DNA from 3 places in the Butyricimonas sp. BSD2780061689_150309_C8 genome. Region 3 is predicted to be linked to each of the others. Evidence: riboswitches for the same ligand, from Rfam matches in the RefSeq annotation. Region 3 holds a riboswitch; each other region holds the start of a gene.
The links. Region 3 has a riboswitch for cobalamin ahead of I2I33_RS05030 (PKD-like domain-containing protein). Riboswitches for the same ligand answer to the same signal wherever they lie in the genome.
Positions count from the first base shown of each region.

Region 1: linked by a shared signal. The riboswitch ahead of I2I33_RS04625 (TonB-dependent receptor) and the one ahead of I2I33_RS05030 (PKD-like domain-containing protein) in region 3 are both predicted to bind cobalamin.
Region 2: linked by a shared signal. The riboswitch ahead of I2I33_RS00580 (TonB-dependent receptor) and the one ahead of I2I33_RS05030 (PKD-like domain-containing protein) in region 3 are both predicted to bind cobalamin.

Region 1 is NZ_JADMSV010000003.1:35,497-40,543, reverse strand. It holds gene I2I33_RS04630 (TonB-dependent receptor) at 1-1,979, opposite strand, end outside; cobalamin riboswitch at 2,032-2,242, opposite strand; cobalamin riboswitch at 2,424-2,625, shown strand; gene I2I33_RS04625 (TonB-dependent receptor) at 2,731-5,047, shown strand, end outside.
Region 2 is NZ_JADMSV010000001.1:172,522-177,568, reverse strand. It holds gene I2I33_RS00595 (YceD family protein) at 1-416, shown strand, start outside; gene rpmF (50S ribosomal protein L32) at 433-618, shown strand; gene I2I33_RS00585 (beta-ketoacyl-ACP synthase III) at 729-1,730, shown strand; cobalamin riboswitch at 1,870-2,071, shown strand; gene I2I33_RS00580 (TonB-dependent receptor) at 2,210-4,429, shown strand; gene I2I33_RS00575 (HmuY family protein) at 4,465-5,047, shown strand, end outside.
Region 3 is NZ_JADMSV010000003.1:142,141-147,187, reverse strand. It holds gene I2I33_RS05035 (hypothetical protein) at 1-2,075, shown strand, start outside; cobalamin riboswitch at 2,258-2,460, shown strand; gene I2I33_RS05030 (PKD-like domain-containing protein) at 2,657-4,339, shown strand; gene I2I33_RS05025 (hypothetical protein) at 4,357-5,047, shown strand, end outside.

The DNA of each region.
Region 1 (5,047 bases), 110 kb from region 3:
CGTCCGTTTAGGTTCACGTTAAGACGATAGTTTGTCCATTCGTGCATGTAATTCGCCTTGACGGTTGCCGAGTGACGGATGCTTTCTTCCAAACGAATTTTGGTTTTCCTATCCCGGGCATCCACGTAGCTATATCCACCACCTAGAGAAAATCCCGCACCGAGGTAGCTGTTAACGGAAATATCAACTCCTTGTGTCCGGGCTTTGTCCAGATTCTCGTAAGTTTCTCGGGAAGTGACCTTGTTGGCTTCGTCTTCCGGTGTTAGGGGTAATTTCTTTGACTCTATAACGTTACGGAGGTCATTGATATACCCGTTTACGGAGATGTTACAGTACTTTCCCGCATATTCCGTGTTGAAAGCGTAGTAATTCGATTTCTCCGGTTTCAGATCGGGGTTCCCGATAACGACGGTTAATTTTCCTTTCTTGGCAGATTCCTTATAATAATAGAGGTCCGTCAACAAGGGAGCCTTGAATCCGGCTGCGTACGAGAGCCTGAAGTTGAAATTTCCTAGGCTGTACATGGCTGAAAGTTTGGGCGTAAACTGATTCTTGAATGCCTCGTGGTAGATGTAACGGAAACCGGGTACTAATTGGAGTTTTTTGAAAAGACGAATTTCGTCTTGTGCATAAAGAGCCAGCGTATAGACATCTTTACTCTCCGCCAGATCGGTGGGATTCTTTAAGTAGTCCTTGATGTACTCGGTTCCAATGGAAATTTTGTTGTACTTACCGATCTTGAATACTCCTTTTAGGTTGGCAGATAAGTAGCGTTGACGTTTGGTCAGGATTTCATCTCCAACGTGGGTGGTAGTGTCGCCCTTGGACTCGATGGCACGGGTGTATACTTTGTAGTACTCGTAGTTGTTGGCGTTGACATCCAAGCTAATATAAGCGGAATTACCAAACAGATATTTTCCCCCCAATCCCACGGCGTAGTTCTCGTATGACATATCATAGTCGAATCCGGAAAGGTCTTTAGCATCCTTGTTCACGGGACGGTCGAGTTCTTTGGTAAAGTAACTTCCTTCCACGTACAAGTTCAGATTTTTTGATGGATCGAAGGCAAAACGTTGGTTCACGATGTCCGAGTGAAATTTATCAGACACTTTGCGACGGGTAGGTACACTATCTTCTGTGATATTACTGAGTTGCCAGCCGTCAGATTGGCGCCTTTGATAAGAGGTTGAGGACGAGAATTTGCCAGCGTTGATGTCCGCGTTGACGTTCTCGATAAAACTGCCCTTGCCTCCTAATCGGGTCGTGGACACGATGTTCAGGGCGTCATGCGGCTGATCTGTGATAATGTTGATCACTCCCGCAATAGCGTCCGATCCGTAGAGGGAGGAGGCTGCACCTTTAAGGACTTCGATTCGTTTTACCCTACCCATGTCGATTCGGGAGAGGTCAACGTAACCGGAAATATCTCCGGTCATTTTCTTCCCGTTCACGAGAACAAGGATATAATCTCCTTTCATTCCGTTAAGGGTCATGTTTGTACCCATAGCTGTTGGTCGGAAACTAAACGAGGGATTTAGCATCACGAGGGCATCCTCGATGGTGGAGATTCCGCCTTTTTTGATGTCCGAGGCTGTCATGACCTCGACGGGGACTGGCGAGTCCTTTAATTTTCGGTGAGTTCCCGTTCCCGAAACAACGACTTGATCGAGGTTGATCAGTGATGTTTTCAGTTGGAACAGAATGTCACTTTTGCTACTACTGACTTTTATGGAACTGACTTCGTAACCGGAGTAACTGGCCCGGAGCGTGTAGGTACCGTCGGGAACTTTTTCGAGGACGAATTCGCCCTTGTTGTTCGTGGCGATTCCGATGCTTGTTCCGACTAATCGTACATTGGCCCCGATAAGTGCTTTCCCGCTTTTTGCATCGATCACTTTCCCTCTCAACGTGATCTGCCCTAGCGAGACGCTTGCCAAAGTCAGCATGAATAATGTAGTCAGTACTACAATTCTTTTCATTCGGGTTAAGTTTTAAAGTTTATAATAGTATTCCTGGCCCCGAGAATACGCTATTACCTGTGTTTGTCTCGGCAGGTCTCCTGACTACGCCTAAGAAAGATACCTTCCCGTCCTTACGAACAGTGGTGTAAGAACCTTTCTTTGAATCTCCTCGTTAGGGAGAAACGGGCATCACAGTAGCGGGCACTGTACCGGATTCTAACCGGTTTCCCTCTTGTATGTTAATTGAGCATTAACACATCACCTAAGACGGCACAAATGTATATATTTTTTGACAAAAGGTTACGGTTGGATGAGAAAAATGATACCGGGAGAAGGTATAGAGATTCGTTAGGGACATTGTTGGAGTTTTTATTATAGGGATTGGTTGTCAGTTTGTTATGATGATTGAATTATGGAAATAAAAAAATCATGTTGAAAAAGTATAATATAAAAAAATATATTACATTCGCGCCATGTTTTGGTGCGAAGCCTTCGGTCATGGAGGTGATGCTTAATAGGGAATCCGGTGTGAATCCGGGACTGTACCCGCAGCTGTAAGTTCCTGTACAAGGGATTTTGTACTTCAAATGTCACTGGTTATAAACTGGGAAGGCAACAAAATCCGGAACAAGTCAGAAGACCTGCCGAACTAGATAAACCATAGCTTTCGGGAAAAAAAGCGAGAGGGAAAAAGATGGATTTTACCTTAAACTCATGTTGCCCAAAAGACTATGTTAATAATGCTTATTCATTATTAATATATAGTTGTATGAAAAAAGTTGTTGTATTAGCATTGTTGCTGTTTGTGTGCGTCGGTTCGCTTTTCGCTCAAGAGAACGATAAGCGAAAGAAAAAGAGTATCACGGACTCTTTATTCCGTATCGATCAGGTGGATGTGATGCAGAAAAAGAAGAGGATTGATTTGTTGGGATTGGATGTGCCTTTACGTTTCGTTCCGATAACGGTGAGCAAGTTGTCTAGCCAGATGCTTGACCGGAAGGGAATTGTTGATCTGATGGATGCCGTTAAGTTTTTGCCGGGAATTGTAGCGAAAGACAAGCAATACGGGCAGTTTCAACAGTTTTCTATTCGCGGACAGGGGAGTGCGGTTGTTATGATTGACGGGATTCGCGATGAGCGGACGTTGAATAATAACGTGCCTTACGGGGATTTGGCTGCCGTGGAGTCTATCGAATTGTTGAAAGGACCCGCCGCTATTTTGGCCGGACATTCGGCTATGGGCGGAGTGTTGAATATCGTGCGCAAGAAAGCGTCTCCCGATTTTTCGGCCAACGCTCGTATCAGTTATGGTAGCTGGGATGAGAGACGGGCTACTCTTGGTTTCGGGGGAAAACTTGTGGGACCTCTCGAATATCGTGCCAATATCAATTATTCAACGGGTGACGGATGGCGTGAGGTGAATGCAAATCGTTTTTCCGTGTATGGTGTTTTGGGAGCTGATTTAGGAAAGTGGGGACGTATTGATGTGACCGGTAGTTATGCCGATGATGATTACACGACCGAGATCGGGGCTGCACCCGTTATGCCCGGTGATATGTTCTACGTGGACGGAGACAAACCGTACGCGCTGAAGGGGGATCGCCACCCGGAGGCGGATTACCGCGAGGTTTATAATGACTTTGCCAATAATTACATGAAACGGAAAGTATGGGATATGTCTGTGTCATACGTTTACCAGATCACGGATTGGATGAAGTTGAAAGAACGTTTTTCCTATTTCCACAGTGATTTGGATTATCATTGTATTGAGGGGCTTTCTTATCGTACCTCTAAGGATCCGATATATAAATGGTATTATTATAAGTCAGAAGACGAGAAGGTGTATGTTGACTTGGATACGGTTCAACGAGGAAATGCTGCCCGTCAGAATCCGTTGAATTTTAACCCGGACCACAAAAACGTGAATAATACGATCGAGTTGACCGGGAAGTTCGAGACAGGTTCCGTGTTACATAACTACACGTTGGGATGGACGTACAATTGTTTTGATTTCGCCCAGTATAACGGTTATGGAGATGACGATTTGTGGGGGCCCGGTTTGGATGCACTTTTGCCTGTGCGGGACCCGCATATCGTGCAAGGATGGTGGGACACGAAAGTTTCAGCCGTTTCTCTGCGCACGGAGAGAACGCATGGAATTTATTTGCATGACGTGATCGAATTCAATGATAAATGGAAGATGATGGCCTCGGGACGTGTGGATTTGTATAGCCGGAAAACATCAAGTGCTACGATTGATGACGGGAAACAGAAATATGAAACGAAGAACAGGAAAGAATGGAAAGAGGTGGAGACCTCGGCATTCACGTATCGGGTGGGTGTCGTGTATTTCCCTATGCCTGAATTGTCATTCTACGGTTCTATTTCTTCTTATTTCAATCCTGTAACCACAACATATAGTCCTACCGTGATGTATTTGGACCGCAAGGGTAACGAGTTCAATCCTGACGAGGATGGGGGCGAAGTGTTCAAGCCGGAAAAAGGGTATTCCACGGAAGTCGGTGTACGTTACACCTTGAACGAGATGGTGGATATTAACGCGAGTGTATTTTATATTCGTAAGTATAATATCGTGAAGAGTCTGGGTGACACGACTGTATTGGTGGATGGTGTTGCTACCGAGAAGAGTATTCGGGGACAAGTCGGAAGAGCCGACTCGCGAGGTTTTGACATTGAGGTGGTTGTTCGTCCGTTACCGACTTTACAAGTTACGGGAGGTCTCGGTTGGTCGGACTATCGTTTGCGGGAAATTGCCGAGAGCGGACGTTTCTCTAAATATAAGGAACAGAATAAAAATGTTCGTGCCACGGGTGTGCCTCGTACGACATTCTACGCTTATGCCGATTACACGATACCACGCGGGGTGCTAAAGAATTTGTCATTCCATTTAAGTGGGAATTTCAAGGATAAGGTGTTCCGGAATATAGATAACCGGTTGTACGATCCGGCCTTGTGGTTGATGGATGCGGGTATTTTCTACACGATCAAGAATCACGTAACACTGGCATTGAACATTAACAACTTGTTTGACAAGGAATATTTCGAGAGAACCACGATCATGGCGA
Region 2 (5,047 bases), on a different contig from region 3:
ACGCGACAAAAGGAACGAAAGGAAAAGTAAACGCGAGAGTAAATATCGTGAAATCATCCCTGCTGATGGAGGTTCGGATGACGATCGAAGGGACGGTAGAAGCAATTTGCGATCGCTGTCTGGAGGAAATGGAGTTACCAATTAGCGGAGAATTGAACTTGTACGCGAAGTACGGGGAGAGAGAGGAAGGAAATGATGATGATTTTATTATCTTGGCTCAAGATGATGATTATCTGGATTTGAGTGAACCGCTATATGAGGTGTATATGCTAAATTACCCGCTTCGCGTGGTTCACCCGGAGGGAGAATGTAACGAGGAAATGGAGCATGTACTGGAAGAGTTGACAATGGAAGAAGAGAATGATAAGATTGATCCCCGCTGGGATGAATTGAGGAAATTAATTAATAATAACTAAATAAAACTAGAGAGAAATGGCACATCCTAAACACCGAATCTCTAAACAGAGAAGGAATAAAAGAAGAACTCACGATAAGGCAACGGTTCCTGCAATAGCAAAGTGTTCAAATTGTGGTGCTGCAGTTCAGTATCATACTGTATGCCCGGAATGTGGGTATTACAGGGGTAAATTGGCTATTGAGAAAGCAGTTGTTGCATAATTTTGATGCAATGATAAAGATTGCCTTAGATAATACAGCCCCCTGTACTAGGGGGCTATGATTGTATATAGGTGTCTGATTCTATTATTCAATTTGAAAATTTTTATTTTATGGAAAGGCCAAGAGCGGTAATCACAGGGGTAGGAGCGTATTATCCCGACTATATTCTAACTAACGAGGAGTTGAGCCGGATGGTAGATACCACAGACGAATGGATCATGACTCGAATCGGTATAAAAGAGAGACGTATTTTGCGGGATGCCGGTAAAGGCAGTGCTTACCTCGGGGCCAGAGCGGTGGAGGACTTGTTTCGTAAAACAGGTTTGAAACCGGAAGAAGTTGATTTATTGATTTGCTGTACGGTTACGGCCGACATGCATTTCCCTGCTAACGGGAACGTGATTTCCGATATGGTGGGAATAAAGAATGCTTTTAGTTTTGATCTTAATGCCGGATGTTCCGGTTTCCTATATGGCTTGATCACGGCGACGCAGTACGTGGAGAGCGGGCGTTATAAAAAAGTGATTGTCGTGGGAGCTGAAAAGATGTCCGCGATTACGGATTACACGGATCGGGCAACTTGTCCTATTTTCGGAGACGCGGCTGCCGCCGTGTTGCTGGAGCCGACAACTGAAGATTTGGGGGTAATTGACCACATATTGCGTTCGGATGGAATGGGACGTGTTCACCTACACATGAAAGCAGGTGGCTCTTTGAAACCGCCAACCATTGATACGGTTTTAGCCCGGGAACATTATATTTACCAGGAAGGACAGCCCGTGTTTAAACATGCTGTATCGAACATGGCAGACGTGTCGGTGGAAGTGATGGAACGCAATAACTTGTCCTCGGAGGACGTGGCTTGGCTGGTACCTCATCAGGCAAACCTGCGTATTATCAAGGCTACCGGGGAACGAATGGGGTTACCCAAAGAGAAGGTCATGGTTAATATCCAAAAATACGGTAACACGACCTCGGCAACAATCCCGTTGTGTCTGTATGAATGGGAGGACCAACTGAAGAAGGGGGATAATTTGATCCTTGCTGCTTTTGGTGCCGGATTTACATGGGGTGCCATTTATTTGAAATGGGGATATACTCATAAGGGTTAGATTGTATCGATAATACGATATACGAGGCTGTTCGGTTATTTCCCGGACAGCTTTTTTTGATTTCAGAAGATGGGTGTAAGATATTTTAGCTGATTATTAGAAAATAATTGTTTTTTTCATTAAGAAATAAATTATTTTATATATTTGCGTCGATTTTGGTGAGTCCCATGCTATCTGCATGGGATGTAAGGGAATCCGGTGAGAGTCCGGAACAATACCCGTTGCTGTAATCTCTTTCCCGTTACACGGGAAATGCTTAGTCTCCTCATGCCACTGGTTCGTCCGGGAAGGCGACATAAGCGGAGAAAGTCAGAAAACCTGCCTAAATTAGATGTTTTTATTGTTCTCGGGAATAAGGATGATAAAAAGGAAAAAATAATAGCTATTGTTTTTATTAACAGTAACATTTATGAAGCCACGGATGTGCGTGATGTGTGCTGTCGTGTGGCGTTTATAATGTTTATGAAAAAATAATAAACATGAAAAGTATCTTATTGCTAGTATGTGGCGTACTTGTATTGAATTTTGCGCCAATGTCAAGACTTATGGCGATTCAACCGGAGGTGATGGCTGATACGGTGAAAACGGTGAAATTAACCGGAAAAGTCGTGGATGTTGAAACAGGGGAAGCAATACCTTTATCAACTCTCATGGTGAAAGAGTTAGGTTGGGGGAGTGTTTGCGATACGGAAGGAAAATTTAAAATTGACGTGCCTGCCAATCGTAAAGCAACTTTGACGGTTCGTTCTGTCGGGTATGAGACTCGTGAAGTTGATGTGGCTCCTGGAACGATCTCTGGGCTTGTTATTAAGCTGAAGAAGAGTTTGTTGGATTTGGACGAGGTGGTTATTACAGGTACGAGAACGGAAAAGGTGATTTCCGAGGCTCCCGTGATGACTCGTGTCGTTTCTGCCGAGGAGTTACAACGAAATGATTACGAGAGTATGATGGATGTTCTGGAGTACAATATTCCGGGGCTTCGTTTTAACGTGGACCCTCGCGGTAATAATATCCAGATTCAGGGATTGGAAAATAGTTACATCCTTATCTTGGTTGATGGGGAGAGGTTATCTCAGACTCCCGGGGGACCTATCGATTTCGATCGGCTGAGTACGTCCAATATTAAACGGATCGAGATTTTGAAAGGTGCGGCTTCTGCTCTTTACGGGTCAAGTGCCATGGGTATGGTTGTGAATATTATCACGGATTCTCCGAAACGCTCTTTGGAAGGCTGGGCAAAAGCTCGTTATTCTAAGTTTAATGATCTGCAGTTGGATGCGGGGATCGGGTTGGCTCACAAGGGATTTTTCTCCCAGACTCTTTTTCGTCGTAATTCCACGGATGGGTATGATCTTACGCCCGAAACACCCCAGTCTTACACGATGAATCCTTCACATGATATGAATATAGAGGAGAAGGTAGGATGGAATAATGAACGGACGAAAGTGGTGGCTTCAGCTTCTTTCTATTGGAATGAAGTAGAGAATCCTCCCAAGGGAGAATCTCCAACGCATTATCGCAGTTTAAACAAAACATTCCGGGCATCATTGGAGCATGCCTTCGGGGAAAAGAATAAGTTGTATGCGGTGTATTACGGAGATTTTTATACTCGTAAGACCGTGTATGATTTGATTGATCTTGCAGATAGTACGAATGCGACTTCTCACGAGCAGACAGCCCGTTTGACAGATATTTATAGTCCTTTGAAGAACGTGGAGATTGTTGGAGGAATTGAATGGAACTGGACTCGGAATTATAATAAGATGCAATACGGTAAGGAACAAACCGTGAGAAAAGTGAACGATGCGAATGTTTTCGTGCAGGTGGATTGGCAGATATTGCCGGAGCTGGATTTGGTAGGAGGTTTCCGTTACACGCACCATTCTGTTTTTGGTGACGCATATACCCCGAAAGTAAATTTGATGTATGCCCCGGGCAGTTTTAAATTCCGTGCCGGGTATAGTCGGGGATTTAAGGCTCCCGGCTTGACGGAGTTGTATTCTGATTTTGACATGGGAAGTGTGTCGCATAATGTTGGAAATCCAGATTTGAAACCGGAGTATTCCAATTATTTATCGGTTTCGGCGGAATATACTTACAATGGACGGTTGAATGCAAGCGTGGAAGGGTACCAGAACACGATAAAAGATAAAATTAATTCTTTTGTTATTGACGTGGAAGATCCGGAACCGGGACAATTGGGAGCGGAAATGCATTATGCAAATGTGGAGGCCGTGCGTATACGCGGGGCAGAAGGAACATTGACTTATTACCCGGTTAAACAATTGTTGCTGAGGGGAACTTATGCTTATACTGACGCGAGAGATCGGGAGACGGATTTGCAATTGTCCGGAAATTCAAAACACGCCTTGAATTTTACCACGACATTACGCGGTAAATTATTGAAACGGGATGGTTCTGTTTCTCTCTCCGGACGGTGGACTTCTAAGAAATTGTCACAGAGTAAATCCACTGAAACGGACGATAGCGGTCAAGAAATAGAGGTGATTCGTGAAAATACAAAACCGGCTTATAGTCTTTGGAAATTGGTGGCCCAATATACGCCTTGGCAAAAGAAGTTTATGAGGTTGACGTTAACAGGCGGAATTCAGAATTTATTTGATTATACGGACACGGAACATTACACGACGTATGATGCCGGACGTCGATTCTTCGGTTCCGTGATATTCCGTTTCTGACAACATGAGAATCTTTAACTTAATATTGATATAGAATGAAAAAGTTTAATTTAAAATCATGCCTCATGCTATTGGCTTGTCTGGCATTTTCGTTTAACTTTATGGCTTGTACAGATGATGATGGTGACGGTGATGATGATCAGGCGGAAGGAACTTTGAAAGAGTTTTTTTCTGATTCTTATGCTAGTGGATGGCAGTATTTTTCTTTTGCCAAAGGTGATTTTGTTAACTTGACAGCAGAACAAGCAGAAAGTAGTTTGGATTGGGATATTGCCTTTAACCGTTATTATGTGAAAACCAATAGTGGTACTTCTGGTAAAGGAAAAGGTGGATTGTTTGATTCCGGGGCAGCAACTTTTGATGCAGCCACAGTGAATGCAGATTCTGAATTTGTAGAAGATGATTCATTGAATATTATGACTACGATGGGCAGTTTTGCGAAAGAGTCTTATAATCCGGGTGTAGAATGTGAAGGGTCTAATAGTTGGGCTTGGTATAAGTACCAAGAGGGGAATTGGTATTATAATCACAATATTTTTGTTGTACGTACTGCTGATGGTGAAAGTTATGCAAAGATTACGTTCGACACTTATAAGGATGCATTGAATAATTCTGGAC
Region 3 (5,047 bases):
AGGCTTCACGTTCGTATAAATATATTGTGATTCGGACGCTTGTTGCTCAGGCCGGAGATGTTGTGTTGACGACGCCCGAGGAGATTGAAACGTTTGCCGCTCGCGGTATTAATAAGATCGAGGGGAACTTGGTTATCGGAAAACCGCTTGGAACGGTAAAGGAGGATTCTTTGGTTTCTCTTGCTCCGCTTTCTTCTTTGAAAGAGGTAGCCGGGAGAGTTACGATTAATCCCACTTTTGCAGGAGTTTCACTTGATGGGTTGCAAAACTTGGAAAGTGTGGGTGGTTTTACGATGCTCGCTCGTGCTAGCGAGTACGGGGCTTACGGGCTACGGGATTTGAAAGAGATGGTTTTACCTAACTTGAGGAAGGTTGGTTCTGATCTTGTCATTTCTGCCGATACGCTTTATTCGGTAGATTTGAGAGCATTGGAGAGCGTTGGCGGAAGTTTCACGATTGAAACGCGTGATGTCAGGAGCATGGATTTATCCGCTTTACAGGTTATTGCTGGAAAATTCTCTTTTTCCGGGCGTAATGGCAATATGCTTTTTCCCGAACGGTTGGAATTGCCCAAGTTGGGTATGGTCGGGGATAAAGTGGAAATAAATAATCCCATTCGAATGAAGGAGCTTTTGTTTCCCGCTTTGACTTCAGCCGCGGGTATTACTTTGCAACAAACCGGGGTGCTGGAGAAAGTGGATTTCAGTCAGTTGAGAGAGGTGGCGGAGACGTTGACATTGCAATGGACCCATCGGGTGAAAGAATATGACTTTTCACAACTTCAATCGGTAGGAGGCTTCCGGGTATATTATATTGAAGATTTGGAAAAGATTAATTTGCACCAGTTGAGCCGAGTTGGGACACAGGGATTTAGTATAGAGGTTTGTAATAAATTGAATGATGTAGATCTTGCTGCCTTAACAGAAGTTCGGGGAAATTTTGTGTTATCTGCCCCCGTGGATCTGAACGCTTTGAAAGAGGTTGGAGGAAATTTAACCTTTTCGGCGAATACGGAAAATTTTGATGGGTTTAATAGTTTGACTTCGGTAGGGGGAAATTTCGCTTTGAGCGGAACGGCAAAAGAGGTGAATGGTTTCAAGGCTTTGACAACCATCAAGGGGGCAATGACATTGAATAATATGAACAATGTGACATGCGTGAAAGGATTTGATGCTCTGAGGTCGATAGGTTCCGGTTTATCCATATCAAACATGGAAAAAGTGGAAGAATTCCCTTTCTTGGCTAATTTGCAGGGAGCGCAGTTCGCACAATGCTCGTTTTCTCGACTTCCGGCATTACAAGGATTGGATATTTCGGTTTTTTCTACTTCTAAATTGACGATTGATAATGTTGGGGCTGATTTTGTTTTGCGGGGGAACTCGGAACTTGATGGAGAAGTTACGTTGAATTCCAGTCGCGGTGTTCGTTTTGACGGCATCGAAAAAGTGCAAACACTTACTGTTACAGGCTTTACACAAAAGGAATCTGCCGTATTTAATTTTACGGGATTGAAACAAGTTGATAAATTGACGGTTAATTTGGGATATGTGACGGAGAATGCTGCAGCCTTGTGTTTCCCTGATTTGGAAGAGGTAACGGGGTTGTTGACTTTGTCGGAAGGTTCTTCTTGCGGGATCAAACGGTTAGAGCCTGTTCAACTGCCGGTTTTGCGAAAGGTTGGGGCTCTGATTTACACGGGTGTTATTCCGGTACTGGAGTTGCCTGCGTTGGAAATCGTGAATGGCGAATTCCGTGTTAGTACGAGCTATCAGAATGGTCCGGTTGAGATGTTGGAGGAAATTCGCGTACCTAATTTGAAAAGTGTAGGGGGACTTGTTTTGACATCGAATGCCTATAATGCAGATAATTATAACAATCTGATTACTGATTTAAGTTGTTTTAGTGCATTGGAAAATGCAGGCTATGTCAATATTCAGAAACAAGCGGGTTTGGTCTCTTTCGAGGGATTGGAGAAAGTGATTAAAAAGCTTGAGGGAAATGATTCTTGGACGGTATCTGAGAATGCTTATAATCCGACCTTCGAGCAGGTAAAGGCGGGAGAACTTGTGAAATAAGAGTAATTTAAGTTTTTTAGGGAGAGGAGCTTGGTGTTGTGCCGGATTCCTCTCTCTTGTTTTATCCTGAAGCGAACTTTTCTGCGTGTATATGGCTAGTAAGTGATGTAAAATAAATGTATTATTATTTGTGAATAATTGAATTTTTCGTTTCAAAATCCAAATAGTATTTGTTTTTTATATATTTTCGTAACGATTTTGGTGTCACACCCTGTTTCAGGCGTGTGGTGAAAAGGGAATCAGGTGCGAATCCTGAACAGACCCGCTGCTGTAAGCTCCACTAAAGTCCGTGAACAAGACTCACATCCACTGTTTCGACACGAAATGGGAAGGGCGTTCAAGGACGGGGTAAGTCAGAAGACCTGCCAGTATCATGTATCTAAAGCTTTCTGGGATTGGAGCTTGGGTGCCATGTTGTATTTATCCGACTATTGTTGTAATGACGAGTGTTGCTATGAGTTAGCAAGCTGGGAGGGGTGTATGTGTGCAATTTCTCGTTGTTGGAAGTGTTTTCTTGGAGAAAATGGTCGTTTTGTAAACGGTCGTTGAACTCGATAATTATAAATTAAACAGATGATGTTATGAGAAAGGATGTTCTATTGAAATTAGTATTACTGGTGATACTTTTTATCGGTATGTTCACGGCCTGTGACGACGATGAGAAGGTCAAAGTTGGTAATCCCGATGTCGCTTTCAACACAGAAACGGGGGAGTACAGGGTGAAGATCGGAAAAGAGGTGTTGTTGCAGGCAACGGTGTCGGATGCCATGAATCCCCTGTGTTCTTGGAAATTGAACGGGAAAATAGTTTCTACGGATACCACCTATTTGTTCCGGGGGGAGCAGGTGGGTGATTATTTCGTGAATTTTAAGATTGATGCGGAGAACGGTTCGGTTGAAAAACAGGTAAAGGTGTCGGTTCTCGATAAATTACCTCCAGAGGTTACTTTGGATGATGCTGCCGTGGTGATGTCCGGTCGAGATCGGAGTTTTGGGGCCGAAGTGTCGAATCCCGAGGGAGCTACTTATATGTGGGTATTGAACGGTGAGATTGTCTGTCAAGATAGTCTTTTCGTTTTCAACCGGGAGGATGTACGGATGTATGATCTTTCTCTCGTGGTTAAGAACGAGGATGGCGCGACGGCTAAATCCATGACGGTGACGGTTGTACCGTTGGCTCCCCCGAGATTGATCTTTAATGATGGACGCTATCGTACGGTTTCTGACAATCGGATTACGAATTTCAGTGTACCTTTGGGACGGGAGCTTGTACTCTCTCCTTATCCTATTGACATCACGGAAAAAGCCGTGTATGAATGGCAGGTGGATGGGGTAAAGCAAAGCGAGACGACCTCTTACTTCAAATTTGCTCCCACCGTGCAAGGACGTTACTATATCACCGTGACCGCGACAGAAGGAGGACAAACCGCCTCCACGGAGACTTACGTGGAATGTGTTGATCCGGAGGGTACTCACCGTAATTGGCAGACGGATGGTAGTTCTGCCCGTTTCACGGAAGTCTTTGAGTACATTCCGGCTCCGGGACAATTCGTGAACTTTCCGGTCGGGTCCACGGAAGCCGATGCTTTGGCAAAAGGAAAAACTATTCTTGATCCCTCTACCCCTTATCTCTCGTTGGGAGCTTATGGCGGGTATGTGGTTATTGGTTTTGACCATAGCGTGGAGAACGTGCCGGGTGAATACGATCTGATTTTGGAGGGGAACGCTTTTGCCGGAAGTTCTGAGCCGGGTATCGTTTGGGTGATGCAGGACGAGAATGGAAATGGTTTGCCCGATGACACTTGGTACGAGCTGAAAGGAAGTGCCTCCGCGGAAGAGATGTCACGAAAATACGTGATCACTTATTATCGTCCCACGCAAGAGAGAGGGAACTCTATTTGGTCCGATAATTACGGGAATGCCGGTAGCGTGGATGCTAACGGTTATCACGGGCAGACGTTCTTTTTCCCCATGTTTATCGAGGAAGATTTTATGCATTTCGGAACCCGCTTGGCCTCTAAGGTGGAAATACGGGGTGGATTGTGGTACAACGGAGAATACGATTGGGGATATGTTGATAATTATGGAACGGATAAAAGTTGTTTCAAGATTGACAACGCGATTCAAATTGATGGTTCCCCGGTCAAACTGGAATACATTGATTTCGTGATGATCCAGACCAGCGTTAACCAGAAGGCGGGCGTGTTGGGAGAGTCCTCCACGGAGTTCCTTGACGGGTATGATTATCATTTGAAGAATAAATAATTTAAGGAGAAAACGAAATGAAGAAACAAAATATATTGACCATCTATGCCCTCCTTTTAGCTTGTTTTTTAGGAGTGTGGGGCTGTGACGATGATAATGATCCGTTTACGGGTACGGACAACTACGTGGTGTCTTTTCGGTTGACACAGAACGGGGAGGTTTTGAAAGCCGCTTTGACGGGTGATAGTATTATTCTGCAAGCTCCCGTGGGTGTTTCTCTTGCCGGGGCCTCGGCGGAAGTGATATTGAGCGAGAATGCTCGTATCATGCCTTCCCCTGACTCCATTGCCAACTGGAACGAGGAGGCACTTTTTGAAGTGACTTCGGCAAGTGGAGTAGGGAGAGTGTACCATTATTTTGTAGTCCGGGAAAGTGTTCCCGTGGAGGGCAGCGTGACCTTGGCGACACAGGAGGAAGTTGATGCTTTTGGGGAGAGTGGGGTTACCGAGGTAGGTGGTAATCTGATTATCGGACGTTCCGGTTCCGAGGAGGTGATTACTTCCCTTTTGCCGTTGAATAAATTGGTGCGTGTGGGGCATGACTTGAAAATCACCGAGGCTTACACGGGAATAGATTTGATGGGATTGGAGAACTTGGAAGAGGTTGGTTCTTTGTTGATTACGGCCAAGGGGGATATTGACCAAATTTATCTGCCCGCCTTGAAGAAAGTCGGTCTGGACTTGACCGTGCAGAACAATCTGGCACAGG